4 regions of the Sphingomonas sp. LH128 genome follow, and region 1 is predicted to be linked to each of the others. Evidence: riboswitches for the same ligand, from Rfam matches in the RefSeq annotation. Region 1 holds a riboswitch; each other region holds the start of a gene.
The links. A riboswitch is a leader RNA that binds a small molecule or an ion and turns the genes downstream of it on or off. The one in region 1 is predicted to bind cobalamin.
Positions count from the first base shown of each region.

Region 1 (8,279 bases):
GTATCTTCTGCGTCTTGCCGACGCGGCGGAACTCCTCGAAAATCTCGTCGCGATCGACCTCGGCGATGCCCGGCCCGGTATCGCGCACGGTGACGACGACGTCCGCGCCCTGCTCCACCACCTCCACCGTCACGCTGCCCTGCTCGGTATAGCGGATCGCGTTGGACACGAAGTTCTGCAGCACCCGGCGCAGCAGGCGCGCATCGGAGCGCACCCACAGCGCGGTATGGGGCACCGTGAACGCCAGCCCGCCCGCGCTCGCCAGCGGCGCGAACTCCACGCGCAGCGCCGAGAGGATCGCCCCGAGCGACAGGTCCGCGAACTCGGGCTGGATCGCCCCCGCATCGAGGCGCGAAATCTCGAACAGCGCTTCGAGCAAATCCTCGACCGAATCGAGCGCGGTGGATGCCTGATGCACCAGCGAACGCGGCCGTTCGGCCATGGCCTGACCGTCCATCGCCGAAACGAACAGCCGCGCCGCATTCAGCGGCTGCAGCAGGTCGTGGCTGGCCGCCGCGATGAAACTGGTCTTGGAGCGGTTCGCCGTCTCCGCCTCGTTCTTCGCCTCGACGAGCTGGCGGTTCACCTCGACCAGTTCGGCGGTGCGCTCGGTGACGCGGCGCTCCAGCGTTTCGGCAGTCTCGGTCAGCGAGCGTTCGAACTGGATATGATCGGTCACATCATCGAACGTGAAGACCATGCCGCCGTTCTTGAGCGATACCGAACGGACGGTGAAATAGCGCCCGCGCATCGTGCAGTTGGCGACGACCCGCGCGCCGCCGCCCTCGCGCCAGTCGAGCGCTTCCACCCGGTCCAGCCCGCATTCGCCGGTGCACCAACCCGACAGCGCCTCATGCGTGTCGATGGCGGGACCGTCCTCGGCCAGCGCCAGCACCGTGAGCATGCCCTCGTTCCACGCCTGAAGCTGGCGCTGGGCGTCGAAAAGGCAGACGCCTTCGGAGAGCGTATCCAGCGTCGCCTGCAGCGCCAGGTTGCGTTCGGCCAGTTCGCGGGCACGCTGGCGGGCATCCTCGGCCTTGACGGTGGTGATGTCGGTATAGATGCCGACGGTGCCGCCTTCGGTCGTGCGCAGCTCGTTGATCTGGATCCAGCGGCCGTCGGCCAGCGCCTGCACGTGCGCGCCCTGCGCCCGCTGATGCTGCGCCATGCGGTCCTTGAGCCAGCGCTCGGGTGCCATGCGCGAGCCCATGGTGGCGCCGGTCTGCGCGAGGCGGCTGGCGAGTTCGGCGAATTCGGGCGCATCGCCCTGCACGCCTTCGAAATTGGGAAAGATCTTCAGGTAAGCGCGGTTGCACAGGACCATACGGTCTTCCGCATCGAACAGCGCGAAGCCGTCCGACAGCGATTCAATGGCATCGCGCAGCATCACGCGGGCGGCGGTGGCATCGCCATGAGCGGCGGCGAGCTGCGCATTGACCGTGTTGAGCCGCTCCAGCGCCACCTCCAGCGCGCCGGTGCGGTCGCGCACCATGGCGTCGAGCGAGATCGCCGTCTCGAACATCGAGAACGCCCCGCCCTGCATGTCGGTGGAGCGCTCCACGCGGTCCATCAGCGCGGCGTTGATCTTCTCCAGCTGCGCGATGCGGGCGCGCAGGCGGGCGGTTTCGGTGTCGCGGGTTTCGGGGTCAGTCAGGGCCATGATCGTCTCCCGACCTCACACCCCCTTCGCCATTGCGAGCGCAGCGAAGCAATCCAGGGCGGTTTGCGCGGCTCTGGATTGCCGCGCTACGCTCGCAATGACGAAGGTTGGGGTACATGGTTGTGCTTACGCCGGGACCGAACCTAGCACACCCGCCAGCGCGGCTTCGATGGCCGCGCGGTCCAGCCCCTTCTGGCCGATCACCACCAACTGCGTGCGGCGGGGCTCTTCGGCCTTCCAGGCGCGGTCGAAGAAGTGCTGGATGCGCGGGCCGACGCCCTGCAGGACGAGGCGGCTGGGCTTGCCCGCCAGCGCGACCATGCCCTTCACGCGCAGCACGTCGTGCGCGGCGATCTGTTCCTTCAGGCCTACCAGCAGCGCGTCGATATCGGCCACTTCGCCGCCGTTCAGGATGAAGGTGTCGAAGTCGTCATGGTCGTGATCGTCGTCGAGGCCGTCGATATGCGACTTGCGGCTGTCGAGGTCGTCCTCGGCCGCCGCGACGATGCCGAGCAGCGCGGCGATGTCGACCGCGCCGTGGTCCGCGCGCACGATCTTGACGCCGGGGCGCGTCTCGGCGGCGACGGTCTTCTCGACTTCGGCCAGCACGGCCGCATCGACGAGGTCGGTCTTGTTGAGCACCACCATGTCGGCGCAGCCCAACTGTTCCTCGAACAGTTCCTCGAGCGGGCTGTCGTGGTCGAGGTTGGGATCGGCGGCGCGGGCGGCGGCAAGTGCCTCTTCGTCCGTAGCGAAGCGACCGGCGGCGACGGCATCGGCGTCGATCAGGGCGATCACGCCGTCCACTGTCGCGCGGGTGCGGATGTCCGGCCACTGGAAGGCCTTGACCAGTGGCTTGGGCAGCGCGAGGCCCGACGTCTCGATGATGATGTGGTCGGGCGGGGTCTCGCGGTCGAGCAGCTTCTGCATCGTCGGCAGGAAGTCGTCGGCCACGGTGCAGCAGATACAGCCGTTGGCGAGTTCAAGGATATCGTCCTCGGGGCAGGCCTCGTCATTGCAGCCCTTGACCAGTTCGCTGTCGACGCCGACGTCGCCGAACTCGTTGATGACGAGGGCGAGGCGGCGGCCCTTGGCGTTCTGCAAAAGGTGGCGGATCAGCGTGGTCTTGCCCGCGCCGAGGAAGCCGGTGATGACGGTGGTGGGTACTTTGCTCAAGGGTCTCACTCCCGCGCCGGCGACTTCTCGCGGCGGGGCGTACCGGCGCTTTCGCGCCGGCGCGGGGCAGGGGCGACGGACAGGCGCGAAGACGCCCGGCGACCTGCTCCGCCGCGGCCCCGGGCCGCATGCGTGTCGTCGCTCAGACGGTGAACCGTGCCGCGGCCATCCCCTGGACCAAGGCAAGAGCGACCAGACGCCGGCAGGTCTCCTGGCTCGCGGGTCACAGCTTGATGCACGGCCTTCCCGAAGCCTCGCATGTCGCAGCGTCCGGCCTCAGTGGCTGCCCGTCCCGCTGGGGACAGGCGATGTGCATCGCGCTCGCCGCTTACAGTTGCAGGGACAGCTGCGGATTCGAACGGCGAACCGTTCCCACCGCCTTCCCTTTTAAGCCCCTTGCGGGGCACCGGCGCGATCTTGTTCCCGGCGGATACCGGGAGGCAGGGGTGGGCGCAAGTGTTGGTTTCAGCGTGCCGGAAGGATGCGGGCGCGGCATTCTCCGAAACCGATGGAAACGAAGCCGTCAGCGGCGGCGGTGGCGGTGATGGAGATTTCGTCGCCGTCCTCCAGGAACGTGCGGGTCTCGCCACTGGCCAAGGTGAGGGGCGACTTGCCGCCCTGCGACAATTCCATGAGGCTGCCGAAACCCTCTCGCTCGGGAGCGGAAATCGTGCCGGTGCCGAGCAGGTCGCCGGGCGTCAGGTTGCAGCCGTTGGATGCATGGTGCGCGACCATCTGGTTCACCGTCCAGTACATGTTGGTCGCCGGGCCGTGGCTGAGGCGATGGGGCGGAAGCCCGGCCTTGCGCATGGCCTGCGTGGTCAGGTGGACCTGCAGCATGACGCCCAGCGCGCCGTGGGCCTGATCATCCGCGTCAGACAGATAGGGCAGGGGCTGCGGGTCGCCTTCCGGTCGGGGCGGCTGGGCCGCGCGGAAGGGCGCGAGGGCTTCGGGCGTGACGACCCATGGCGAAATCGTCGAGTGGAAGTTCTTCGACAGGAACGGGCCGAGCGGCTGGTATTCCCACCCCTGCACATCGCGCGCGGACCAGTCGTTGAGCAGGCAAAAACCGGCGATATGCTGCGCAGCATCGGTGATCGGCACGGGCTCGCCGAGGTCGTTGCCGCTGCCGATCCAGACGCCCATCTCCAGTTCGTAGTCGAGCCTTGCAGTCGGCGCGAAGATCGGCGCATCGGCCTCGGGCGGCTTGCGCTGGCCGGTGGGTCGCACGACCGGTACGCCCGAGGGACGGATCGAGGACGCGCGGCCGTGATAGCCGATCGGCACGTGCTTGTAGTTGGGCAGCAGCGGGTTGTCCGGGCGGAACTGGCGGCCGATGTTGTTGGCGTGATGGATACCGACATAGAAGTCGGTGTAGTCGCCGATGCGCGTGGGCAGGTGCAGCATGCAGGCTTCGACCGGGTGCAGCATGGGCTCGATGACCGGCCGCCTGGCTTCGTCGCAGAGCAGGTCGGAGAGGGCATGGCGCAGGGCGCGGCGGTCTTGCGCGGGAATGGCCAGCAGGCGGGCCATGCTGGCGTCGCTGCAGATTTCTGTGAGGTTCAGCGGGATGAGTCGTGCCGCCGCCAGCGCGCCGAGGTCGAGGATCCGGTCGCCGATTGCCACGCCGATCCGAGTTCCCGGCGTTTCAGCCATCGAGAACACACCGAAGGCCAGGTTCTGGACCGGGAAATCGCGGTGGCCGTCGGCGCTTTCGACCCAGCTTTTGCGCGCAGGGTCATGGGTTTCGTCGATGGTCCACCAGTTCACAGGTCGCTCTCCATATTCTCTCGTCGTCCCGGACTTGATCCGGGACCGCTGGCCTTGAACAGTCCACCTTTCGATGAGCGCAGACCAGCAAGGTCGCATCTAAAGACCGCCAGCGGTCCCGGATCAAGTCCGGGACGACGATCTTCGTCAACCCATCGGCGGCTGGGGCACGTCCAGGCGCGCGATCAGGCCGCCTTCGGGCGCGGCGGCGAAGGAGAGCTGGCCGTCGAAGCGCGCCATCAGCCGGTGCGCGGTCGGGATGCCGAGGCCGAAGCCCTTGGTGTCCCGCGCCCGCGCCGCGTCGAGGCGGAAGAACGGGTCGAGGATCGCCTCGAAATAGGCGGAAGGGATGCCCGGCCCGGAATCGGCGATCTCGATGCGCCAGTGCCCTTCGTGGCGGATCACCGCGACCTGAGCCTCGCCGCCGAACTGGATGGCGTTCTCCACCAGCGCCGCCAGCGCCAGTTCCACCGGCTCGCGGAAGGTCCGGGCGAGGGTGGGGACGGAGGCGTCGAAGCGGGCGCGCGTCCCGTAAGGATGCAGCACGTGCGCAACCACTTCGGTGAGGTCCAGCGTCTCGGGCTCGGCGTCGAGATGCTGCGCGCGCAGGAAGCGCTGCAGCGAGGCGAGCAGGGCCTCCATCTCGTCCACGCTTGCAAGGATCACCCCGCCCAGTTCGGCATCGTCGATGAGTTCCGCCGCGACCTTCTGGCGCGAGAGCGGCGTGCGCAAGTCGTGGCTGATCGCCTCGAACGACCTGGCCTGATCCTGCAGCAGCCGCGCGATGCGCTCCTGCATGAGGTTCATGGAGTGTGCGAGCTGGCGCAAGTCCGGGGTGCCACCCTCGGCGATGACCACTTGCCGGCCCCGACCGATGGCGTCGGCGGCATCGCTCATGCGGCGCAGCGGGCGGGTCAGCACGTGCAGCGCGGCGAGGCCGATGGCGAGAAAGGCCACCGTCGTCGCAAGCGTCAGCACCGTCGCCCGCAGTGCTACCGGCCACATCGCGTTGATATCGCGCGAGCGGAAGTTGAGCCAGTGCCCGTCCGTCAGCCGGATCGCGCCGACGAGATCGCACTTGCCTCCCGGCGGTCCCTGCATGGCCAGCCGCAGCGAGCGCCCACCGAGCGAAGGCTCCCACTCGATGATGCGCCGCTCGATGCGGATAAGGGATTCGTCGGTCGTGGCGGTCGCCACGCTGGGCGCATTGCCGACGGCGGCGGCGAGGTGGCGCGTGCTCATGGTCGGCGCGGTCAGGCGCGGATCGGCGGAGTGGATGCGGTCGCTGACGACGAGCAGTTCGCCAATGCGGCGGGCGTGGTCCTCGTTCAGCGTCTGCCGGTCGATCGACTGGTAGAACACGAGGCTGGCAGCCAGTTGCAGCACGCCGAGCAGCATGAACACCAGTGCGACATAGACCGCGAAACGCGGCGCGAAGGGACGGGCCACCTCTTGATCCTCTCCTGCAGCATACCGCCCGGCCGCACGGTGCCGATATGCCTCTGCGGATTTTGCACACACCCGCCCGGCTCCCGCGTCAACTGGAGGAGGAGGTGTAGCAATGATTTGATACGCAATCGGACGGATGCGCAACGGTTGCCCGGAGGTAAGGAGCGCTTTTTGGCACCTGTTTTATCTGACAGGCATGGCCTGAAACCCGCCGCGCTAGTCTCTCTCCCGCAGCGCCGAGTCCCCGCGAACCAATCGCGGCGCGGGCGCGATAGGGGAGAGACCGATGATCCGTCACGTCGTGATGCTCAAGTTCAAGAAGGATGCCGATCCGGCCAAGATCGACCTCTTCATCGAGGAGGTGAAGAAATTGTCGCATCTCAACCGCGAGGTGCGTGACTACAGCCATGGCAAAGTCGTCCACACGCGCTTCCACTCGGGCGATTTCGACTTCGCCAACTGCTGCGACATCGACACTTACGAGGCCATGGAGCGCTACATGTCGCACTGGTCGCACTTGCGGATGACGCCGTTCCTGCCGGACATCCTCGAGAACATGATCTCGTTCGACTGGGAGATCGACTACCACGGACCCGAATTCGACGAGACGCTGGCCGCCGAGGAAGCCGAGCGCGAGAAGGCGCGCGTGCTCAGGGTGCACGAGGACCCGGCCAAGGCCTACGTCCCCGAAGTGCGCGGCCAGACGCGTGAGCGCGCGCGCGAGATGTGCGCGGCCGCCGGTGTCACGCTGTCGGAGGACGAGGAGGAGATCATCGGCTCGGTCTGGGCACCGAACCGGATCATGTTCGTCACTCCCGATGCCGGGACGGAAGTGCCGAAGGGCTCCGAAATCCGCATCGGCATCACCGGCGACTGGCTGACCGGCCCCGCCGTCCCCGGCGGCGATGCCCCCGCCTGGTAACGAGAGGAAGCCTCAAATGATCATTCTTGCCGGACACCTGAAGACCGCTCCCGAGCTCGTCGAAGACCTTGCCGCGACCTTGCGCGGGCTGGTCGAGCCGACGCTGAAGGAGGACGGGTGCCTCAACTACCACTTCGCCATCTATGATCCGGCAGCCGGGACGGTGCTGGTCTTCGAACGCTGGCGTGACGAGGCTGCACTGGCCACGCACCTTGCGCAACCGGCGGTGACGGCCGTGCTCGGCGGCTGGGCCGAACGCATCGACGTTTCCGGTGTGCGCAAGTTCGACGCCTCGAACGAGCGGGGCTTCATGGACTGACGGGGCGTCCCCTCGCTTCGTCATTGCGAGCGCAGCGAAGCAATCCAGAGCGGCGTAGTGCTGCCCTGGATTGCTTCGCTGCGCTCGCAATGACGAGTGAGAAGACCTCAGCCCCGGCTGTCGCCCGGCCAGGTCTTCTGCGCGGCCCATTCCTCGACGCCGAGGCGGCCGAGTTGCTGTTCAACCGTGCGTGCCATCGCAGAGCCTTCCGGCGAACGGCAGCCCATGTTGTACGTGAGCGCGGTGCGGCGGCTGTCCGCGCCGATCCACTCGATGGTCACGCTCGACATGTCGGTGGCGGCCTCGGTACAGGCGTGGGCACGCTCCTCGCCGGTCTGCGGACGCATCGGCGCGAGGGCGCGGCGCACGTCCTCGTACGTCGCGCGGCCGACCGAATGGGCGCGCTGGCCCAGCACGGCGGTATGCCGCTCGCCGGTGAAGTCCACGCGTCCGGCGGGCGTCACGGCCACCTTGTACACCGGGCAGAACCCGAAGCACGGACCGCGCGATATGCGCAATTCCTCCCCCGCCGGAGCGGGGGAGGAGGCGGCGCCGGGCCGCACGCGGGGGGCGCAGCTTAACAGCAGCCCGGCGCCCAGTACGATGCCGCAGAGGAGTGGTCCACGCATCGTCCTGTCCTTACCAGCCAATGGTCACGGAGCCGCGCAGCGCGAGATCGACCCGGCCGTGGCGATCCTCGGCCGAGAGTTCGCCGCCCATCGTGAAGCCCGAGGAGCCGCCGATCGCACGCAGGCGCGCGAACCAGCCGCTCGTCGCGCCGTCGCCTTCCAGCGTGAAGTTGTCCCCGCCCTCGAAGTGCGCGGTGGTCGAGCCGATGCCGCCATTGACGATCTCGCGCCAGCCGCCCTCGGTTTCCATGCGGAACCAGTTCTCGTCCCGTGCCTTCATGCCGAGGAAGTCGATGCCCACGGTCATGCTCGGGTTCACCGCCAGTTCGTCGCTGGTGCGCGAGGCGACGGTGA
Region 1 covers NZ_ALVC01000176.1:21,541-29,819, reverse strand. The annotation lists gene LH128_RS14990 (PAS-domain containing protein) at 1-1,660, opposite strand, end outside; gene cobW (cobalamin biosynthesis protein CobW) at 1,787-2,836, opposite strand; cobalamin riboswitch at 3,021-3,262, opposite strand; gene fahA (fumarylacetoacetase) at 3,302-4,606, opposite strand; gene LH128_RS14975 (sensor histidine kinase) at 4,754-6,055, opposite strand; gene LH128_RS14970 (Dabb family protein) at 6,342-6,977, shown strand; gene LH128_RS14965 (putative quinol monooxygenase) at 6,994-7,296, shown strand; gene LH128_RS14960 (DUF6438 domain-containing protein) at 7,404-7,925, opposite strand; gene LH128_RS14955 (autotransporter outer membrane beta-barrel domain-containing protein) at 7,936-8,279, opposite strand, start outside.

Region 2 (4,932 bases), on a different contig from region 1:
CAACCCTGCATGCGCCGCCAGCCGCAAGACAGGCCTCAATGTCGCTTATGGTCTCGCTCGTCGCTTCCTGCGGTACGGTGTAGATGTACACGAAGCGTAGAACGCATCCCCGGATCATGGCCCGGATAAGCGGCAACCGACGGCCTGTCCCGTCGAATGACGGGACAGGCCGTGCTGGTGATCAGAACGTGTAGCGTGCGCCGATCTTGAACGTGCGTGGTTCGATCACGCGGCTGAGACGTCCCTCGACCGGGCCATTGGTGTCGAACGCCGGGATGTAGGACTCGTAGTAGTACGCGATGTCCTTGTCGTGGCTGTCGAAGATGTTCAGCACTTCGCCGTAGATCTCGATCTTGCGGCCCTTCCATGCGGCGCGGGCTTTTACGATCGTGCTGCCTTTGTCGCGCAGCGAGTTGTCCTCGATCAGCGGGTAGGGGCCGAGATGCCGGACGCGCACGCTCGCCTCCCACGGATCGAGCACGATCGCCGCGCCGGCGGAGACCGCGTTCTCGACCGCGTTGGGAATGCGATCTCCGTTGTCGTAGCGCGAGTGGCTGGCGACATAGCTGCCATCGAGCGCCAGCCACGGCAGCGGGCGCCAGAACCCGACCACCTCGTAGCCATGACGCTTGCTGGCGCCGGTCGGCTCCACCGCGTTGGAATCGCCGACGAAGCGCAGTTCGCTGCCCACGTCGAGCCACCAGTACGTCGCGGTCAGTGAGACGGTGCCCAGTTGCAGGCGCCCGCCCAGTTCCTTGCCGGTGCCGCGCACCAGAACGGGCACGGGCGATTCCACGTTCACCGCACCGCGCACGTCGTTGGAATGGAAGCCGCGGCCCCAGTTGGCATAGACTTCGAACTGCGGGACGATCTCATAGGCTGCCGATACCTTGGGTGAGACGATCGAATCGTGTCCGCTGCCGGTTCCCAGTTCGGTCGCCATGGCGTCGCGCGCGCGAACGGCGTAGTGGTAGTAATCGCCTCGCAGGCCTCCGGTTAGCCTGAGGCCGGGCACCGGCTTCCAGGTCGCTTCGCCAAAGAGCGCGCCGGACAGTTCCTCGACGTGGTATCGACCCAGCGAGGACAAAAAGGCGCGGGTCTCGGTGCGATTCACCCCGACGTTGCCGATGTGATCGTAGCGGTTTTCAGTGCCCATGCTCAGTTGCAGCGTCGAGCCCACAGCCCATTGCTTGCGCGCGGTGATACCCACGACCCAGCGCTTGTCGAACTGGTCGATCTGCGCGCTGGTGCCGTCCGGATCGGCATAAGTTGGGTTCGAATACATGTTCCAGTCGTAGTACTGGGCATAGACATTAGCGCTCCAGTTCGGCTGTCGCACCGCGACGTTGCCGACGAAGCGCGTTGTGCGGCCACGCGCCGAAGGATCGGGGGAGCAGAATTCGTCAGGGCACAGCGCACTGCCGATGATCCGCTCGGGGATCTGCTCGGTCGGCCGCCAAGTGGCGTGGTAGGCGTGGAGCGATGCTTCGACGGTGCCTTCGCCAGCGGACGCGATGTACTTCGCAAAGCCGGAGTAATGCCGCAGATGCTCGGCCTCCTGCCAGGGACCATCATAGCGCTTGGCCTGCCCCACCAGCGTGAGACTGCCACCCGCCACATCCTTGATGGTGCCACCGGCGGCCAGCCGCCCCGACTTGTACGATCCCCCCTCTACCGAGATCCACGGGCGGTCGAACCCATCGATGGTCGTCATGTAGGCCGCGCCGGCCAGTGCGAAGTCGCCGCCATCTGCGCGGTACGGCCCCTTGCGGAAATCTTCGCGGGCGACGATCTCGGGGATCAGGCCGTTGAGATCGAGATAGCCTTGGCCATGCCCGTGGCTGCGCAGGTTCATCTGCACGCCATCTATATAAGTCGTGAAGTCGGTGCCGTGATCGAGGTTGAAGCCGCGCAGGAAGTACTGGTTGGCCTTGCCGCTGCCCGAATGCTGCGCCGCTACCATGCCGGGCACCGCCTCAAGCAGTTCGGCGACCCGCAGAAGCGGACGGACCAGCAGGTCGGAACCGCCGACGCTGCCCTCGCTGGCGGCATGGGCGGTGCCGATCTTGGCCTCGCCGCGTCCGAACACCACGATTTCGCCGGAACCGCCATCCGCGCCGCCGGCGGGTGCCTCTTCGGCGCAGGCGGGCATCGTCGCCAGCGCCATTGCGGTACCTGCCACGATGCGCACCAGCGCAGCGCTTTTCATCAAATTCATCATCATTCCCCCCGACGCCTGCGACTGGGTGGGAGGCTTGCCGCCATCAAGACGGTCGACGCGCGCCGGCGGTCGGACGCCGCGGGCGACCGTCTGCGCGAACCGATGCGGCCTCCACCGCTGGTTCGTCGCTCGAACGGAATGATTCCGGGCCTTGGCCACCCCCTGGACCACGGCATGAGCGACCAGACGCAGGCAGGTCTCCTGGCTCACGGGTCAATGCGACGATGCAAGGCCTTCCCAGGCCTCGCATGTTGCAGCGTCCGGCCCAGTGACTGGCGGCAGGAACCTTTGTCCCACCGCACATATGCATCGCGCTCACCGCTTACAGTTGCAGGGACAGCCTCGGATTCGAAGGGCATGCCTTCTCACCGTGTTCCCTTTTAAGCCTCTTTCGAGGCACCAGCGCGATCTTGTCTGCACCAATGAAGGGCAGATATGGCGCGCTATCTCAAACGGTTTCACGGCACAAGCCTGTCTGTATGGCGTCCAGGTACGGCCTGTATCCTGAACTCCCGACTAGCGATGCCAGGGCTGACGGGCCGCTCCGGGGAGCAAAATTTGCTTCCGAGCGCCTGGCAAGGGTCGGCGACGGCCGGATCGATTGTCGAATTGCGTGAAATTTCGGTCATCGCTGTGCTAAAGTCGCCTCCGTGCCATGCATCGCAGCCGATCGCAGAACTCTGGTCGCCAAGACGTCGTTGCGCTGCTATCGCCTTTCATCCTGCACCCTGAAACGGGTTCTGCGGCCTTGCGTGCTACGTTCACTCGCGAGGATAGGTTTCTCGGACTTAGCTTAAGGTACTTAAAAGATGACATTCGACAGGGGAAATCGCGGCCAAGGTCGCGACCGGTTCGGCGGCGGCGATGATCGTTGGGGCGGCGGCAACGATCGCTTTGGCGGTGGTGACCGCTTCGGTGGCGGCCAGCGTGGCGGCTTCGGCGGATCGCGAGGCGGCGGTTTTGGCGGTGGCGGTGGCGGTTCGCGCGGCGGCCCGGGCCAGGTTGTCGGTCAGGGCCGTGGGACGGTCAAGTTCTTCAACCCCGACAAGGGTTTCGGCTTCATCCAGCTTGAAGGCGGCGGCGACGATGCATTCGTGCACATCAGCGCCGTGCAGTCCGCCGGCCTCGAAACGCTGGCGGAAGGTCAGCAGCTGGAATTCCAGCTGGTCGAGCGAGGCGGCAAGATTTCCGCTTCCGAACTGACCATCGTGGGAGAGGTCATCGTTGCCGAACGTCGCGAGCGAAGTGCCGCACCTGTTCAGAATCAGTCCACTGGCGAGAAGGCCACCGGCACCGTCAAGTTCTTCAATAGCATGAAGGGCTTCGGCTTCATCGTCCGCGATGACGGCCAGCCCGATGCGTTCGTGCATATCAGCGCCGTCGAGCGCTCCGGTCTGCATGGCCTTTCGGAAGGCGATCAACTCGAATTCGAAATCGAGATCGATCGCCGGGGCAAGGCGTCGGCCGTGAATCTGGTCCAGCGCTGACTGATCTGGCCATGGCTGCCGCAGGAGGTCATGGCCTCATCTCGGGCTTTCCTCGATCGCATCGCGATCGGCGACGGACATCGAGCGGCTTATGTCGAAGGCCTTGATCAAAGCTGCCTTCGACAGGCCGACTGCGGGACGAGGGACGTGTTTCCTTGATTCGAACGTGCAGCATGCGGGCGGACCAGCTTCCTCCTGGAACCGATGTCCGGCCGCATTGCTTGAACCTTAGACCTGAAGTGGTTCATCCCTGCCTGTAGGCCGCCCTTCACCGGCATCATCAGGCTGATGATCTGAGAACCTAGCCTTGTCCTGGCGTCACCATCGTCATGAAAAGGCCAATAACGACAACGGATTGCATGACTAACGACGATCGCAGCGGCGACAACGACTCTCCTCTTCTCGACCTGGACAAGGGTTCGGTCCAGCGGTTCATCGCGCGCGCCAAAAGCCAGGGCGTCATCACGGTCAAGGAGTTGAATGCCGCGCTGCCGCAGGACCAGATGACCACCGATCAGATTGAGGACATCATGGCCGCGATCTCGGAAATGGGCGTCAAGATCGTCGAGAACGACGATGATGACGATGAGGACGGTGAGCAGGAAGACGGCGTGGAAGCCGTCGATGGCGGCGATGACGATTCCGGTTCGGATACCGGGTTCGACGAAGGCAATTCCCGGCGCCGCCCCGGCGAGACCCGCAAGGCGGACACGCTCGCCCGTTCCGACGACCCGGTGCGCATGTACCTGCAGGAGATGGGCGCCGCCGAGATGCTCAGCCGCGAGGGCGAGGCTGCCATCGCCAAGCGCATCGAAGCCGGCCGCGACATGATGATCATGGGGCTTTGCGAAAGCCCCATGACCTTCCACGCGATCATCGGCTGGTCCGAAGCGCTCAACAACGGCGACATGCAGCTTCGCGAGATTCTCGATCTCGACGCGATGCTCTCCAAGGAGCCGCAGCCCGAAAATCTGGCCGAAAATGGTGAGGGCGATGGCGACGGCGAGATTTCCGCTGCCACCGCTGGGCCTTCCTTCAAGGACGATGACGATTCCGGCGAGGACAACTCGGAGGAAGTCGACGAGGACGGCAATCCGATCCCCAAGCGTCAGGTCGAGGACGATGAAGAGGACAACACCCTCTCCCTCGGTCAGATGGAAGCCGCGCTTACGCCGGAGGCGCTGGAGAAGTTCGCGCTTATCACCGAACTGTTCCGCACCTTCG
Region 2 covers NZ_ALVC01000502.1:234-5,165, reverse strand. The annotation lists gene LH128_RS29265 (TonB-dependent receptor) at 182-2,224, opposite strand; cobalamin riboswitch at 2,396-2,640, opposite strand; gene LH128_RS29260 (cold-shock protein) at 3,031-3,708, shown strand; partial or broken gene LH128_RS29255 (RNA polymerase sigma factor region1.1 domain-containing protein) at 4,068-4,932, shown strand, end outside.
Region 2: linked by a shared signal. The riboswitch ahead of LH128_RS29265 (TonB-dependent receptor) and the one ahead of cobW (cobalamin biosynthesis protein CobW) in region 1 are both predicted to bind cobalamin.

Region 3 (8,279 bases), on a different contig from region 1:
GGCGCCAGCGACGGGAAGCGCACCGAAGTCTTCGCGAACGACCTCAAACCCGGCGATCGCGCGATCATCGGTTGGCGGGACGCGACGGCCGGAGGCGGCCAGTCAGGCGGATGAAAGGTTCCTCCTGCAACAATTGCCGCGTCCGTGCGTATGGGCATTCGACGGAAAATCCGAGGCAACAAGGGTAAGCAGCATTCTGAACGACGACGCGCAGATGTCGCGCCGCACGGCCATGGGGCTGATGGCGGCGCTCGCAGCGGCAAGCGCCCTGCCTGACGGGGTGAAGGCCGCGACGGGCGGGCGTCTCGGTACGCCCGAGCCGTTTTCGTGGGATCGCCTGGTGGCACAGGCCCGCGATCTCGCCCGCAAGCCTTATGCGCCGATCGCCGAATCCACGCGCGCAGCCGCCGACTACGATGCGGCCGGGAAGCTGACTTACGGCGATGCCCCGATGGTTGCGGGCAACGTGCGGCTGTTCCCCGCCGTGCGCGGCACCGCGCCCAAACCAGTGACGATCGCGGTGGTCGAGGGCGGGCAGGCGCGCGCGATCGTCGATACCAGCGATCTGTTCGTCGGCGGTCACAACACCGACGCCGTGGGCTTCCGCGTCATGGACGCGACCGGCCGCAGCGACTGGCTGGCATTTCAGGGCGCGAGCTATTTCCGCTCCTCCGGCGACCGCGACCAGTATGGCCTCTCGGCGCGCGCCATCGCCATCGACACCGGCCTTGCCACCGGCGAGGAGTTTCCCGACTTCACCCGCTTCTGGATCGAGCAGACCGGCGCCGACAGCGTGCGCATCCATGCCCTGCTCGACGGGCCGAGCCTTGCCGGGGCCTACGCCTTCGATTGCCGCAAGACGGCGAACGGGGTGACGCAGGACGTCACTGCGGCGCTGTTCCTGCGCAAGGACGTCAAGCAACTGGGCCTCGGCGCTGCTTCGAGCATGTTCTGGTACGATCAGTCGAGCCCCGCCCGCGCGCGCGGCGACTGGCGGCCGGAAATCCACGATTCGGACGGCCTCGCGATCTGGTCGGGCAATGGCGAGCGGGTCTGGCGGCCGCTGGAAAATCCCGCGGTGGCGCGGCTTCATGCGCTGCGTTCGGATTCGCCAAAGGGCTTCGGCCTGCTCCAGCGTGATCAGGCTTTCGATCACTATCAGGACGACGGCGTATTCTACGACCGTCGCCCCTCGCTCTGGGTCGAGCCCAAGGGAGACTGGGGCGCGGGCGCGGTCGGCCTCTACGAAATGCCGACGAACAGTGAGACGCTCGACAATATCGCGCTGTTCTGGCGCGCGGACCGTCCGGCGAAGGCCGGGCAGCGCCGCGATTTCGCCTATCGACTGACCTGGACGTCCAAGGACCCGACCATCGATGGCGGCTCACGCTGCGTCGATGTCTTCGAAGGCCCCGGCGGCAGTCCGGGTTCGCCGCCGCTGGAAGGCGTGCGCAAGTTCGTGTTCGACTTCTCCGGTCCCGCGCTGGCGGGCCTCGACCGGACCAGCGGCGTCACGCCCGATACCGACCTGCCCAAGGCTGCGGTGGTCTCCTCCGTCGCCTATCCGGTGGCGCGCTCGGACGGGCGCTGGAGGGCGATGATCGACGTGCGATCCGCCGCCCTGACCCAGCCCCAGTTCCGTCTTTTCCTCAAGCGCGGCAACTCCGCGCTCAGTGAGACCGTTATCAAGGCCATTGAAACGTGAGTGCGACGCCGATGAACCATTCGCCGATGCTTCCGGCCGAATCGCCCATGGCGATGCCGATCCAGAACTTGTGGGGCAATCCGCCCGGCGCACGCGAGGTGAAAACCGCGCCGCACGGGATGCTGGTCAAGCGCCTGCTGCTGCTCGCGCTCACCGCCGCCATCGGCCTCGCCGCATCGAGCACGGTGCGCATGGAACTCTCGCGCGACGGGCTCGACTGGGTCGAAGCGCTGCTGCTGGTGTTCTTCGTGCCGCTGTTCTGCTGGATCTCGTTCGGCTTCGTTACCGCGACGATGGGCTTCCTCAAGCTCATCACCGGCGAGCATCCCGGCTTCACCGCGCTGCCAAGCCCGGCCTCCAGCCTGCGCCACAAGACCGCCGTGCTGATGCCGGTCTACAACGAGGGCGTCGAGGAAGTCTTCGCCCGCGTACGTGCCATGGCCTACTCGATCGCCGAAGCCGGCGGCGCGCCGTGGATCGACTTCTTCGTCCTCAGCGATTCCAACCCCTTCCACGGCAAGCGCGAGGAAGCCGCCTGGCACGAACTGGCCGACCACGCGCCGATCAAGATCTACTACCGCCGCCGCGAGAAGAACATCGCGCGCAAGCCCGGCAACATCGCCGAATGGGTGAAGCGTTTCGGCGGCGCTTACGAGAACATGCTGATCCTCGACGCCGACTCGATGATGAGCGGCGAGACGATCGTGGGCATGGCCTCGATCATGGAGGAGCGTCCCTCGATCGGCCTGCTCCAGACGGTGCCGATGATCACCAACGCGCGAACCCTGTTCCAGCGCTGGATGCAGTTCGCGAGCGAGGCCTATGGCCCGATCGCGAGCGCCGGGCTGCTGTGGTGGTCGGGGTCGGAGGCCAACTTCTGGGGCCATAACGCGATCGTGCGTACCCGCGCCTTCGCCGAGGCCTGCGGTCTTCCTGAGCTTCCCGGCAAGGCTCCGTTCGGCGGCCATATCCTCAGCCACGACATGCTCGAATCCGCCCTGCTGCGCCGCCGTGGCTGGGCCGTCCACATGGTCATGATCGGCGGTTCCTACGAGGAATTCCCGCCCACGATTATCGACATGGCGATCCGCGACCGGCGCTGGATGCAGGGCAACCTGCAGCACCTGCAGCTCCTCGGCGCCTCGGGCCTGCACTGGGCGAGCCGCCTGCACCTGCTGATTGGCGCCTCGGCCTACCTCACCTCGCCGGGCTGGCTGCTGCTGATCCTGACGATGATCGGCCAGGTCGCGACGCATGGCGATGGCGGCTTCGTCACCCTCGCCCCGCCGAGCGTGCTGGCATTGACGGTGATGCTGCTGTTCGGCCCGAAGATCATGGGCCTGATCTGGGTCCTGGCCGACGGCGAGCGGCGCCGCAGCTTCGGCGGCGGCTTCGCGGCCGTGCGCTCGGTCCTGCTGGAGACGGTACTGGCGATGCTGCTCGCACCGATCACCATGATGACACAGACCAAGGCGCTGCTCGGGCTGCTGCTGGGCATCTCGGCGGGCTGGAACACCCAGACCCGCGATGCCCGCCGCATCACCGTGCGCGAAGTCCTGCCCGACTTGCGTGAGCATCTGCTGCTCGGCGCGGGCCTGACGGCGACGGCGTTCCTCGACATGACGACGGCGATCTGGCTCTCGCCGATCATCGTCGGCCTGTTCCTCTCGCCCTGGCTTATCAGCCTGTCTTCGAGCGAGAACCTCGGCGACAAGGCGGACGCGGCGAAGGTCTTCCGAGTGCCCGAACCCGGCATCGTCGAGGCCAGCGAAGATCCGCGCAAGGACCCCGACCTCCCCAAAGGTCAGTCGCTGGTCGAAGCCTGAACGAAAAACCGCGCCGCCGCTTCGGGAGCGGACGGGAAGTATGCGTGCATGTAGCTCGCGGTGAGCGAGCCGACGCGATAGAGCGCTTCCCCGTCCCGCCCGTCCGGCGTGCTGGCGCGAGCCTCCGGTACGAGCCCGGTTTCCAGCCGCGAATAATGGAACGTGTGCCCGCGCAAGGTCCCTCCCGGCAGCGCGATGTGCTGCATGCCGAGGGCGGCGAAACGCCGCTGCATCGCGGCGTGCCCCTCCAGCAATCCGAGCAGATCGGCCCGATTGCCCTCTACGTCCGTGAGCGATGCGCAAGCGTAGAGCATCCCCCCGCACTCGGCGAGAATCGGCTTCCCCGCCGCATGGTGCGCACGGATGGCATCGAGCATCGGCGCATTCGCGGCAAGCGTCTGCAGATACAGTTCCGGGTAGCCTCCGGGGAGCCAGATCGCCTCGCAATCGGGCAATCGCGCGTCATGAAGCGGTGAGAAGAAGGCGAGCTGCGCGCCTGCCCGTTCCAGCCATCGCAAGTTGGCGTGGTAGATGAAGGCGAAAGCCTCGTCCCGCGCGATGGCGATGCGCAGACCCGCCAGATTGGGGCTTTCCTCCGGGACCTCGGGCGCCGGGAAGCTCACCGGCGGCGGCAGGTCCAGCACGGCATCAGGCAGCAGGCTCGCCGCCCGATCCAGTCGCGCGTCGAGATCCACGACCTCGGCTGCCTGCACCAGCCCGAGGTGGCGTTCGGGCAGCGTCACTCCGGCCTCGCGCGGGAAAGTGCCCAGCCACTTCACCGACGCAGGCACGCCCTGCTCCAGCAATTCCGCGTGCCGCGCGCTGCCGACGCGGTTGGCGATCACCGCATGGACCTCCAGCCCCGGCCGGTAGGTCGCGAGGCCGTGGACCAGGGCGCCGAACGTCTGCGCCATCGCCGATCCATCAACCACCGCCAGCACCGGGAAGCCGAAGCGTTCGGCGAGGTCGGCGGCGCTGGGGTCACCGTCGAACAGGCCCATCGCGCCTTCGACGAGGATCAGGTCGGCCTCGCGCGCCGCTTCGTGCAGGAGGGCGCGGCACTGCGCCTCTCCGCACATGAACAGGTCGAGCTGAAGGACCGGCGCGCCGCTCGCGACTTCGAGCACCATGGGGTCGAGGAAGTCCGGTCCAACCTTGAAAACGTGCACTTTTCTGCCCGCATTGCGGTGCGTTCGGGCCAATGCCGCAGTCACGAGCGTCTTGCCCTGACCCGAGGACGGGGCGCTTACCAGGTACGCCGGGCAGGCGGGGGCATCGTCTTGGCGCGGAGTGTCCATCGATCCCGCACCTATGGTTTCCGGCAGGTCGGCGCAAGCATTGGCCTCTTGCGCGGCGCCCCGGCGCACGATACTTGCCGCGCCGCGACAGGTTCCCCGCGAGGGGATTGAAAGGGAACGCGGGTGAGATACCCGGGCTGCCCCTGCAACTGTAAGCGGAGAGCCGTTCTGCCACATGCCATTGGGGGTGCAAGCCCCTGAGAAGGCGGCCGAAATCGGCGATGACCCGTGAGCCAGGAGACCTGCCCGTCGCCGTCGTTCTTCGACCGGACAGGGTGTGCCGGACGAACGGGGGAAGTGCATTCCTCGCGCAACGACAGCCATCGTTCCGGCGGCCTGAGGGGGCTTGCGGGAGGTGTTGCGCTGCCTGTCCGCGCCCACTGTCCCAATATCCTTCACCGGCCGACGGAGCACCGTCGTTCGCATGAAGGAATACAAGTGAAACAATATCTTATCATTACCACCGCCGCTATCGCACTGCTCGCTTCGGCCTCTCCGGCATTCGCCGACACAGCGGCACCCAACGATACCACAACGGCACCTGGCGATACCGACGGCGACACTCGGCAAGATGACAACATCGTCGTCGGCGCGCTTCGCACCCCCGTCGCGATCGAGCGCGTCTCCGCCACCGTGACCGTGCTGGGCGAGCCCGCGATCGTCGCCCTGCAACCCATCGCCCTGACCGATGCCCTGCTGCGCACCCCCGGCGTCTCGATGTCGCGCAACGGCGGCTACGGCACCACCACCTCGCTGCGCATCCGCGGCGCCGATGCGGGCGAGACCGTCATGGTGATCGACGGCATGCGCCTGTCCGACCCCTCGGCGACGGCGGGCGGCTACGGCTTCTCCAACCTGCTGCTCGACGACGTCGACCGGATCGAGATCCTGCGCGGGCCGCAGTCGATCCTGTGGGGCAGCGACGCGACCGGCGGTGTCGTCAACGTGCGCACCCGCCGCCCGACCGAGCGGCTCGAAGGCAGCTTCGCCGTTGAGGCGGGAACCCATGACAACGTCTCCGCCCGCGCGGGCGTGGGCGGCACCTCGGACCTCATCGACTGGCGCCTCTCCGCCTCGCGTTTCACCACCGACGGTATCTCCGCCCGCGCGAACGGGACCGAGGCCGACGGTTTCCAGCGCAGCGCCGCCAGCGGCACCGTCACGGTGCGCGTCGCCCCCGGCGTCAGCCTCGACTTGCGCGGCTACTGGGCCGACGGGAAGAACGATTTCGACGGCACTTCAGGCGACACCCTCGCTTATGGCACCACGAAGGAATGGTCCGGCTACGCGGGCCTCAACTTCGCGCTGCTGGACGGCAAGCTGGTCAACCGCGTCGCGGTGCTGCAGAACGTCACCGACCGGGAGAACTTCGACCCCACCCGCTCGATCCGCGCGATCACCTTCGACGCGCACGGCCGCCTGCGCCGCTACGAGTACCAGGGCACCTACACCTTCAGCGACGCGATCCAGGCCGTGTTCGGCGCCGAGCGCGAGGAGCAGCGGATGACCACCGCCTCGCCGACGAACTCCGCCACGCCCTATACGCTGACGCCCTACTCGGTGGACATGGACAGCCTTTACGCCGAACTGCGCGTGAGCCCGGTCAAGGGCCTCACCCTCGACGGCGGCGCGCGCTACGATCACCAGTCGCGCTTCGGCGGGCAGACCGTGTGGAGCGCGGGCGCGGCCTATACCCCCAACGGAGGCGCCACGGTGCTGCGCGCCAGCTATGACGAGGGTTTCAAAGCCCCCTCGCTCTACCAGATGTACAGCGCCTACGGCACCGCCGACCTCGCCCCGCAGAAGGCGAAGGGCTGGGAAGTGGGCGCCGAGCAGAACTTCGGCGAGGCCCTGCGCCTCTCCGCAACCTGGTTCCAGCGCGACACCGACAACCTGATCGACTTCGCCTACTGCCCGACCAGTGGAACGCTGCCCGCCGCGTGCTACATCCCCGGCACCACGACCACGCGCTTCGGCTACTACGCCAACGTCAAGACGGCCAAGGCCAGCGGCCTGGAACTCGCCGCGTCGGCGAAGCTGGGCGTGCTGTTTGCCGAGGGCAACTACAGCTGGACCCGCGCCGAGGACCGCACCGAGGGTTCGTCCACCTACGGCCGCCAGCTGCAGCGCGTACCGCGCCACATGGCCAATGCCGAAGCGGGCATCGACCTGCCGCAAGGGCTTCGCGCCAGCGTCGCGGCGCGCTACTCGGGCGAGACCTTCAACGCCGCCACCGGCACCGCGAAGCTGGACGACTACTGGCTGATCGACTTTCGCGCGCAAGTGCGGATCAAGGAGAACCTGATGCTGCAAGGCCGCGTCGAGAACCTGACCGACAAGGACTACCAGACGGCGGCGGGTTATTCCGCACTGGGACGGACGGTCTACGTCGGCGTGCGCAGCCGGTTCTGATGACAAGGAAGGCCCAACCCGAAAAGGCCCACCCCCAGCCCCTCCCGCAAGCGGGAGGGGAGGACCTGCCGGCCGGAACGCGACCGCCTGTGATTGTATCGTCGTCATTCCCGCGAAGGCGGGAACCCATCTCCGGACTTCGCCTCTTGCGACGGCATCAGATGGGTCCCCGCCTTCGCGGGGATGACGGACAGTTTTTCAACCACAGCGGGGTGGGCCTCACCACCAATACCAAGGTGACACCCCCATGCTGACCCCCGTACCTCCCGGCCCTTCGGTGGTCGTCTGCAACACCTGCCGCCACACCGCCGACGCCCGCGAGGACGAGACCGGCCAGCGGGGCGGCGCCCTGCTCGAAGCGGCGATGCGCAGCGTTCAGGCCGCCGACCCCGAACTGCAGGGCGTGCAGATCCAGGCCATGCCCTGCCTCTTCGCCTGCAGCCGCCACTGCACCGTCCACATCCGCGCACCGGGCAAAGTCGGCTACGTGCTGGGCGACTTCACGCCGGACGAAGACGCCGCCCGCGCCATCCTCGAATATGCCGCGCGCCACGCCGAAAGCGAGCACGGCCGCGTCCCCTTCAAGGAATGGCCGCAAGGCGTGAAGGGCCACTTCATCACCCGCACGCCCCCGGAAGGCTACGTCTGCACATGACCCGTTTCGCCGATCCCGCCTCCTTCGCCGCTGCCCTCGCCGCGCTGCCCGAATCCGACGAGGCCAGCCGCACCGCCGCGCTGAACCGTCAGGCCCGCCTCACCAAGCCGACCGGCGCGCTCGGCCGACTGGAGGACATCGCGGTGTTCATGGCCGGATGGCAGGGCAGCGAGCGCCCCGAGGCGGACCCGGTGCAGGCGGTCGTCTTCGCGGGAAACCACGGCGTCACCGCGCAGGGCGTCAGCGCCTACCCGCCCGAAGTCACCGTCCAGATGGTCGCCAACTTCGAGGCGGGCGGCGCGGCGATCAACGCCCTGACGGCGGCCTGCGGCGCGCGGCTTTCGGTGGTGGCGCTCGATCTCGACCGGCCGACCGGCGACATC
Region 3 covers NZ_ALVC01000137.1:2,509-10,787, forward strand. The annotation lists gene LH128_RS11665 (efflux RND transporter periplasmic adaptor subunit) at 1-114, shown strand, start outside; gene LH128_RS11670 (glucan biosynthesis protein) at 215-1,705, shown strand; gene mdoH (glucans biosynthesis glucosyltransferase MdoH) at 1,717-3,531, shown strand; gene LH128_RS11680 (cobyrinate a,c-diamide synthase) at 3,510-4,829, opposite strand; cobalamin riboswitch at 4,902-5,093, shown strand; gene LH128_RS11685 (TonB-dependent receptor) at 5,268-7,241, shown strand; gene LH128_RS11690 (DUF1636 domain-containing protein) at 7,489-7,896, shown strand; partial or broken gene cobT (nicotinate-nucleotide--dimethylbenzimidazole phosphoribosyltransferase) at 7,893-8,279, shown strand, end outside.
Region 3: linked by a shared signal. The riboswitch ahead of LH128_RS11685 (TonB-dependent receptor) and the one ahead of cobW (cobalamin biosynthesis protein CobW) in region 1 are both predicted to bind cobalamin.

Region 4 (8,279 bases), on a different contig from region 1:
TCTTCGTTGGCGGTGCGCACCATCGAATTGATGCCGTCCGCCGCCACGATCAGGTCGAAGTCCGCGAACTGCGAGAGGTCCGCGTCGAACTGCGTCTCGAAGTGCATCACGACGCCCAGCTCGCCCGCGCGGGCCTGCAGGATCTGCAGCAGGTGCTTGCGGCCGATGCCGATGAAGCCGTGGCCGGAGGAACTGACGGTGTTCTCGCCCACGGTGACGTCCACGTCGTCCCAGTGCGCGAAGCTATCGACGATGGTGGCGGCGCTGACCGGGTCGTTCGCCTGCAGGTTCACCAACGTCTGGTCGGAGAACACCACGCCCCAGCCGAAGGTGTCGCCCTCGCGGTTGCGTTCGAAGACGTGGACCTCATGCGCAGGGTCGCGCAGCTTCATCGAGATCGCGAAGTAGATACCGGCAGGTCCGCCGCCGAGGCACGCAATACGCATGGATGTCTCTCCTGAATTGCTTCATGCCTAAACTAATATGGTTGCACGTGCAAGTTGTTTGAGCAGGGAGATCCGGCGAGCGCTACCTGCCGTTTCGCCTGCCGAATATCTCGGGCAGCGCGGCCAGCGGCAGCACGCAGAACAGCCATAGCATCGCGCCGATGAGGGCTGTCTCGGCGCCCGCTATCGATGCGGCGCAAGCCAGCGCGAGCAATATGGCGCCGCCTGTCCGCCATGCGTGGGCGCGGTCCTGCGACTTCGCCCGCCGGATCGCGTGAAATCCCGCCGCAACCAGCAGCAGCGAAAGGAACGTTGCCGCGATCATGGGTTCACCTGCGCGTTCGTACGGCGCGTCACCCTCGCGGCCGCGATCCACAGGACGATGCCGATTGCGGTAGCGGTGAGGTCCGCTCCGGCCCGTATCCCGCCGCCCCTTGGCAGCGTCGTCGTGAGCGGGAGGTTCGCCAGCGCGCTCGTTACCGGGAGCGACAGGCACAGCAGGGCGGCGAGCTGCAGTTGTTCGCCCCATGCCCGGCCCCAGGGGCGTAGACCGGCATGGATCAGGGATGCCAGCCAGGCCAGGAAGTAGACCGAGGCCGCCATGGCGCGCCTGTCGTCCATGCCCGGGGCCAGCAGCCGTTCGCCGTGGAGATAGGCCGCGCAGGCGATCACGTTACCGGCTACGGCGGCGACGGTGATCCGGCTCGCCATGGCCTGAAACGGCGACATCGTCTTGCGGGCGCGCTTTTCGGTGAACAGGATCAGTCCTGCCGCGACCATCGCGGCGCTGGCAAGGCCGGTGAGGAAATAGAGCCACCGCGCGGCCGCGCCGCCCCACTCGATGAAGTGCAGCCCGGCAAGGAACGCCTGCGTCTCCCTTGCGGGTGAGCGCTTCACCAGCACGCGCAGCAGCTTGCCGTCGGAGCCTGCGAAGTCCACGCGGTCGGGGAAGTTGGCGATGCGGTCGTCGCGCTGGCGCCAGATCTCGACCACGGCATCGGCGCGGTCGGGCTGGCTGACATAGATGTTCACGGCAGGTCCGCCTCCCCATGCCCGTTCGGCGCGGGGCAACAGCGCGGCCAGATCGACGGTGCGGCGGGGCGCGCCCGGCGGCCGGTCGCCGTCGATGCCGCGGTCGATGTAGAGCGATTGCGCGGCGGCGGTCTGGTAGGCTTTCACATCGCCGCCGTTCAGCATGGCGACCCCGGCGGGAATGTAGGCGTAATAGATCAGGACGAGGCCGGTATAGGCCATCATGACGTGGAACGGCAGCGGCAGCACGGAGAGCACGTTGTGCGCGTCCATCCACGCCCGCTGGCGCGAGGCCTCGGGGCGGAAGATGAAGAAATCCCGGAATATCCGCTTGTGGATGATCACGCCGCTGATCGAGGCGGCGAGCATGGCGAGGCCCGCCGCACCGACGATCAGGAAGCCCAGCTGGCTGGACTTGCGATCGATCCCCAGCGTGTAGTGATAGCGCATGAAGAAGAACCCCGCGTCCATGTCGCGCGGGATGCGGGCGCCGGTCTGCGGGTCGAGCCGGTGCGTGGTGGCCTTGCCCGCGCGGTCGGTCCAGACGAGGCGGAGCACCTGCTCGCGCGGGGTGGGGATGACGATGCGCCACTGCCGTGCATCGGGCGCGACGCGGGTGAGGTACGCGCGGCCCATTCGCACCGCATGGGTGCGGTCGATGGTGACGGGAGAGCGCAGTTCGGGCGTCGTCCAGAGATTGATCTCGGTGTAGAACACCGCCAGCGATCCCGTCAGCAGGACGCCGAACAGCACCCAGCCCAGCAGCAGCCCGCACCAGGTATGAAGCCAGCCCATCGACTGGCGCAGGGTGTCCTTCATCGCCCCAGCCCCAGCAGCAGGCCCATGGGCAGCGCCGTGCCCACGAGCAGTTCGCACCAGATGCGCGTGACGCTGCGGACCGCGAAGGCCCGCAGGATCACCGCGACGAACACCATGAAGGCAAGGCAGGTGGCGAGGATGTTCGCGTCCACGCCGTCCATCGGCAGCACGCGCACGGCTGCGCCGATCCACGCGTAGCACAGCGCGTAGGCGCCGACGGTGGCCGCCAGCACGCGCGCGGCGATCGCGCGCCAGTTCGGCTCTCGCCCTGGCTTCGGCCTCCCCGCCACGGTCAGAACCGCTGCTCGAAGGTGACCGCGACGCTGCGCGGCTCACCCAGGACCCACTGCGAGGTGGAGTAGCTGTTCTGGACGTAGATCCTGTCGAAGACGTTGCGCAAGTTGAGCGTCACGCTCGTCTTCTCGGCAAGGTCGTAGCGGGCCGAAGCATCGACCAGCGTATAGGCCGGGATGAGCCGGGTATTGGCGGCGTCGGAGTATCGCTTGCCGACATACCGCAGGCCCGCGTCCAGATGCAGCGGCTGCACCGGCCGCCATGACAGCCACAGGTTGGCCGCCTTTTCCGCGACGCCGATGGGCATGTTGCCGTCCCGGCTGACCAGCGCGGTGCCGACCAGTTCGTCGAAGTCGTCGTACCGCGCGTTCAGGATCGTGCCGTTGGCGAGCACGCTGAAGTCCTTCGTCACCGCCAGTCCGAACGAGGCCTCGACGCCGTAGGAAGATTGCTGTCCGACCTGCACCGACACCGTGGGATCGTTGGCGGATCGGGTCAGGATCTTCTTCTTGACGATGCGATAGCCTGACAGCGTGAACTCGCCGCGTCCGTCCAGGAAAGTCGCTTTGACCCCGGCCTCCCACTGGCGCCCGGTGGAAACGTCAAAGCTGGTCTGCGCCAGTGTCGCCGTGAGGAACGCCGTCACCGGGTCCGCCGCCGCCGAATACTGCGCATAGAGCGAGATCGTGTCGCTGGGGTTGTAGACCAGCCCCGTGCGCCAGCTGGTGCTCGGGTAGCGGGCGGTGTAGTCCGCCGCCGGATCGAGGGCATCGTGCCGCTCGGTCTTCGGGCGATCGTAGCGCAGCCCCGTCACCAGCGAGAGCCGGTCGGACAGCGAGAGCCGGCTTTCGCCGAACAGCGCCCATTGCTGCACATCGGTCTTGTACTTGTAGCGGGTGCCGAATGTGCCGTCGAGGAACGTGCCCGGCGTATAGTCGTAAGGATCGACGAGGTCGAAGCGGCTGTTGGGCGAACTGTCGGTGCGCAGCAGCGAGCCGGTGTTGTACTCGCCGCCCAGGCTCAGGCGGTGGTCCATGCCCAGCAGCGTATGATCGAACACCGCGTTGAAGCGGTCGCCCCACTGCTTCGTCTTGTAGACAATCTCCAGATAGCTCGAGCGGCGGATCTGGTCGCCGGACCAGGCATAGCCCTCGGCATTGCGCCAGTGCTTGAAGCCGGTGAGGTAGTAGGCGACGTTGGTGATCGTCACCCCCTCGGCCGGTGTCCATTCGGCCTTGGCCTGGGTCCAGGCATCGTCGAAACGCAGCGAGCGGTCGGCGATGTTGTAGTTCTTCTTGCGGATGTCCCGCACCAGCTTGCCGTCTCGCAGCGGAGTGCCGTACCAGATCGTCGGGTCGAGGTCGGCGCGGTCGTGCGTCAGCGTCAGCACGAGGTCGTCGCGCGCCTGCCAGCGCAGCGCCGCCGAAAGCGCAAGACTGCGCGATTGCCCGCGCTCCATCCACCCGTCCGAACGGTTGTAGCTGAGATCGACGCGGTACGAGAGCCTGTCTCCGATCGGCCCGCCGATCCCGCCCGCCGCCGCATAAGTATCGAATGAACCGCCGCTGAGACGGACCTCGCCTTCGAACTGCTCGGTATTGGGCTTCTTGCGCACGACGTTGATCGCGCCGCCGATGCCGCCCTCTCCATAGAGGACCGACGCCGCACCGCGCAGGACCTCGATCCGCTCGGCCATCCACGGGTCGGCGGGGAAGGTCTGCGTGGTCGTCGTGTAGACGCGCATCCCGTCGTAGAGCTGCATCACCGAGGTGTAGCCGGTGAACCCGCGCGAACTCAGCGAGTAACCGAAGGCCGAGCTGTTGTTGATGAGCCCCGGTGCGCGCGCGGCTGCGGCAACCACGGTGCGGTCGCCCAGGCTGCGGATCATCTCCCTGGTGATGACGTCGACGCTGGCCGGCGTCTGCATCGGCGTGAGGCCGAGGCGGCTGGAGGCGTCGGCCTGCTGGCCGAGTTGCAGGACACCCGCCTTGCGCGCGGTGACGACGATGTTGCCCGCATCCGTGTTATTGGCATTCTCCGGCGCCGTCTCGGCGGCTTCCTGCGCCTCAGCCGAAGTCGCGGACATGCCAAGCATGCAGAATGACGCGCCCGAAGCAATCAGGCCGGAAAGAAGCGATCTCGTATTCATGTTGTAACCCCCGTTGCGTTTCCCAGTCGAACGGACAGGTTCCCGCGAGAGGGGTGTCCCCCCGCACGGGTGCAGCGGCGGAATCCGGGCGCGAACGAGCGACCGGCGAAACCCACCGTTGCGGCCTGGCCGCAAGTTCGTCGCTCAGACGGAGTACACCGTGCCGCGGCCATCCCCTGGACCAAGGCAAGAGCGACCGGACGCTGGCAGGTCTCCTGGCTTACGGGTCGTCACGCGATGCACGGCCTTCCCAGGCCTCGCAGGAGTTAGCGTCCGGCCCAGTGGCTGCGGCAGGGCACATTGGCCTGCCGCGATATGCATCGCGCTCACCGCTTACAGTTGCAGGGACAGCCTCGGCTTCGAGGGGTAGCCCCTCTCACCGCGTTCCCTTTTAAGCCCCTTTCGGAAGGCACCAACGCGATCGTGTCCCCCTTTTCGGAGGGACGGGCGGGGGATTATTCGCTGCGCGCACGATTTGCAAGCCGTTCGCGTGGGGCCTTCCGAAAGCCCGTCCTGCGAGTTTTCGGTTGCAACCTTGCTTTTCATTTTGGGCAACCCGTGCAATTTGCGGTGCCGATGACTGATCCACGACTCACCCTGATGGAAGCCATAGCCACGCGAAAGTTCGTGACGGCGCGTTACAACGGCAACACGATCACGCTTGCCCCGCACATGCTGTTCGAAAGGCACGGCGATCTTGTCGTCAGTGCCATGAACCCCGCGAAGGCACGCCGCAGCGACGAGGAGCCGGGTCTCGGCCAGTTCAAGCTGGCGGGCCTCTCGTCGATGGAACTGCTGAACGAGCACTTCGAGCCTCTGCCCTCCTACGACGGTACGCCCCCGCGCAGCGACGATTCCCTGATCCTTTCGGTCTGATCGCCCGATATCGCCAAGGTGATCGGCGGGTAGCTTCTAAAGTGTGCCCCATGTCTTCATGATCCCCTCCGAACGCCGCGCGATGACGCGGCACGGGATGAGGGAGAAGACATGCAGGCGCAGGACATCGTCGCAGCGGCAAGCGAACGGACCGGATTGAGCGACTTCGGCGATCCCGCGATCCTCGAAGGGCTTGGCGTGTTGCTGAAGTCCTACGAGGACGAAGCCAGATTCACCGAAGCGGGCATGGCGCGATCGGTCGATGCACTGGTGGCCGCGATGGCGAACCGGATGCGCGTGGAGGACTGGCTGGCGCGCCACCCCGAACTTCTGGAGCGCCCGGTCGAGAAGCCGCTGTTTGTCTTCGGCCTTCCGCGTACCGGCACCACGCTGGCGATCAACCTGCTGGAAGCCGACCCGGCGCGCCGCGCGTTCCTGCGCTGGGAAGCGTTCGATTCGGTGCCGCCGCCGCTGGTGCAGGAACTTCACGCCGGTCCCCGTCACGATGCCTGCCAGACGCGAACGCTGCAGGGGCTGAAGTACGCGCCGCAGATCGCCGCGATCCATTACGAGGAGGCCGACAGCCCGACCGAGTGCCAGTTCGCCATGGCGCCGTCGTTCTGCGCGCAGCTCTACGATTCCCAGGCGGACATTCCGGGCTACCACCGCTGGTTCCTGGACGAGGCCGACTACGCGCCCGCCTTCCGCTACGAAAAGCGGCTGCTGCAGCTGCTTCAGGCCAATGCCCCGGGGCGCTGGACGCTCAAGAACCCCTGGCACCCGTTGTTCCTCGATGCCCTGACGGCCGAGTTTCCTGACGCGCAACTGGTCATGACGCACCGCGATCCGGTCGAAGTGCTGGGCTCGGCCTGCAGCCTCGTCAAGGAAGTGCGGCGGATGTACAGCGATCAGGTCGATCTTCGGGCCATCGGAGAGAATCTGTTGGAGACGTTCGACCTGATGATCGCGCGGTCGAACGCCTTTCGTGCGAAGCACGGGCACGATGCGATCTTCGACGTGCAGTATCGCGATCTGGTGCGCGACCCGCTCGCCACGGCGCAGGGCATCTACGAAAGGTTCGACGAGCCTTTCACGCCGCAAGCCCGCGCAGCCATGGAAGCCTACCTGGCTGCAAACCCCAAGGGCAAGCACGGCAAGCACGAATATGACCTGGCCGAATTCGGCCTCAGCCGCGAAGGCGTCCGCGAGCACTTTCGCGACTATATCGAGCAGTACGAGATCGCGGTGCGGGCGTGATCGATACGGGTGAAGGCATCGTCACCTGACCCTGCTTCGTCATCCCCGCGAAGGCGGGGACCCATCTGACGATCGTGCAACAGGCGCCGTCAGGAGATGGGTTCCCACTTCACGGTAATGACGGTGATATGTTGGAGACGGATGCGCGTAGGCTGCGCAACTGCGTGGGCGACTGGCCGAACCAGCGCCTGCAGCTGCGGGAGAATACTGCCTGTTCCGCGAACCCCAGCTTCTCGGAAATGCCGCGGAAATCGATACCGGTCTGCTGCAGGTAGTACAGCGCCAGATCGCGGCGGACATCGTCCTTGACCGCCTGGAAGCTGGTGCCCTCCTGCTTCAGTCGCCGACGCAGGGTCCGGTGATGAATGGCGAGGGTGCGGGCGATTTCGGCACTGCCGCAGTCGTCCCGGGTCAGCTTGCGCAGGATCAGCCCGCGCACTTCGGCGTCCACGGGTGGACGCTGCTTCGGGAAAGTCCTCTCGATGTAGGCGACCAGATCGCTGCGGACCTGCGCGTTCTGGGTGAGCACCGGGGTGGCAAGGTCCCGGTCGGAGAACGTGATCCCGTCTGCGGGCTCGCCGAAGTGCACGTCGCAGCCGAAGTAGCGGCGATATTCGGCCGGTCGCGACACGGGTTCATGCCGAAAATGGATACTGCGCGCGCGGGCATAGTCGCCGGTCATCTCCATCGCCTCGAGATGGCCGACCAGCAGAATCTGTTCGATGGCCTGAATACGGTCGCGGCTGGTTTCGAGAAGCAGTTCGTGCCCGGCAAAGATGGTGCCCTCTTCAGGCTCGGGTCGCAGCCACACACGCGCGGCGCGGCTGTGAGCGTTCGTATGGGCACTGGCGAAGCGCAGGGCGTCTCCGAATGTCTTCGAATTGCGCATGGTATTGCCCAGCGGCCCGAAAATCGCGCCGCCGCGTTGCCGCAACGCCAGCCGCATTCCGAAATCGGGACAGTTCAGGCGATCTGCGGCAAGCGCCAGTAACCGGATCGCCTGCGGATAAGTCAGCTCCGCAGCGTCGTCGCGAAAGTCCTTTGCTGCCATTCCGACCAGTGGCAGCAGTTCGCCGACATCGCCGCCGAGGGATTGCACCAGTTCCGGGAAATGGCGCAGCAGCGGAATGTTGAGCTTCGAAAACTCGGCATCGGCGATCAGCGGCATCGGCAGGTCCTTCGCACCGCCGGCAGCGTGCGGTGATCGGAGGCGTCCGGCGTAAGCGATCCGCCTCTGCGGCTATGGCTGCATCGCCTGTCCACATCGGTCAAGGGACAGGCAGGCCGCCCGGGCGATCATCGAGGATACGCGGGCGGGCCGGCCGAGCGGCGTCAGACCCTCTCGACCGCCAGCGCCAGTCCCATGCCGACACCGATGCACAGCGTTGCGAGGCCGCGCCTGCCGC
Region 4 covers NZ_ALVC01000307.1:4,787-13,065, forward strand. The annotation lists gene LH128_RS22105 (bifunctional salicylyl-CoA 5-hydroxylase/oxidoreductase) at 1-446, opposite strand, end outside; gene LH128_RS22110 (hypothetical protein) at 529-771, opposite strand; gene LH128_RS22115 (PepSY-associated TM helix domain-containing protein) at 768-2,297, opposite strand; gene LH128_RS22120 (hypothetical protein) at 2,294-2,587, opposite strand; gene LH128_RS22125 (TonB-dependent receptor) at 2,590-4,677, opposite strand; cobalamin riboswitch at 4,929-5,170, opposite strand; gene LH128_RS22130 (hypothetical protein) at 5,317-5,616, shown strand; gene LH128_RS22135 (sulfotransferase family protein) at 5,728-6,873, shown strand; gene LH128_RS22140 (AraC family transcriptional regulator) at 6,983-8,041, opposite strand; gene pcaF (3-oxoadipyl-CoA thiolase) at 8,206-8,279, opposite strand, start outside.
Region 4: linked by a shared signal. The riboswitch ahead of LH128_RS22125 (TonB-dependent receptor) and the one ahead of cobW (cobalamin biosynthesis protein CobW) in region 1 are both predicted to bind cobalamin.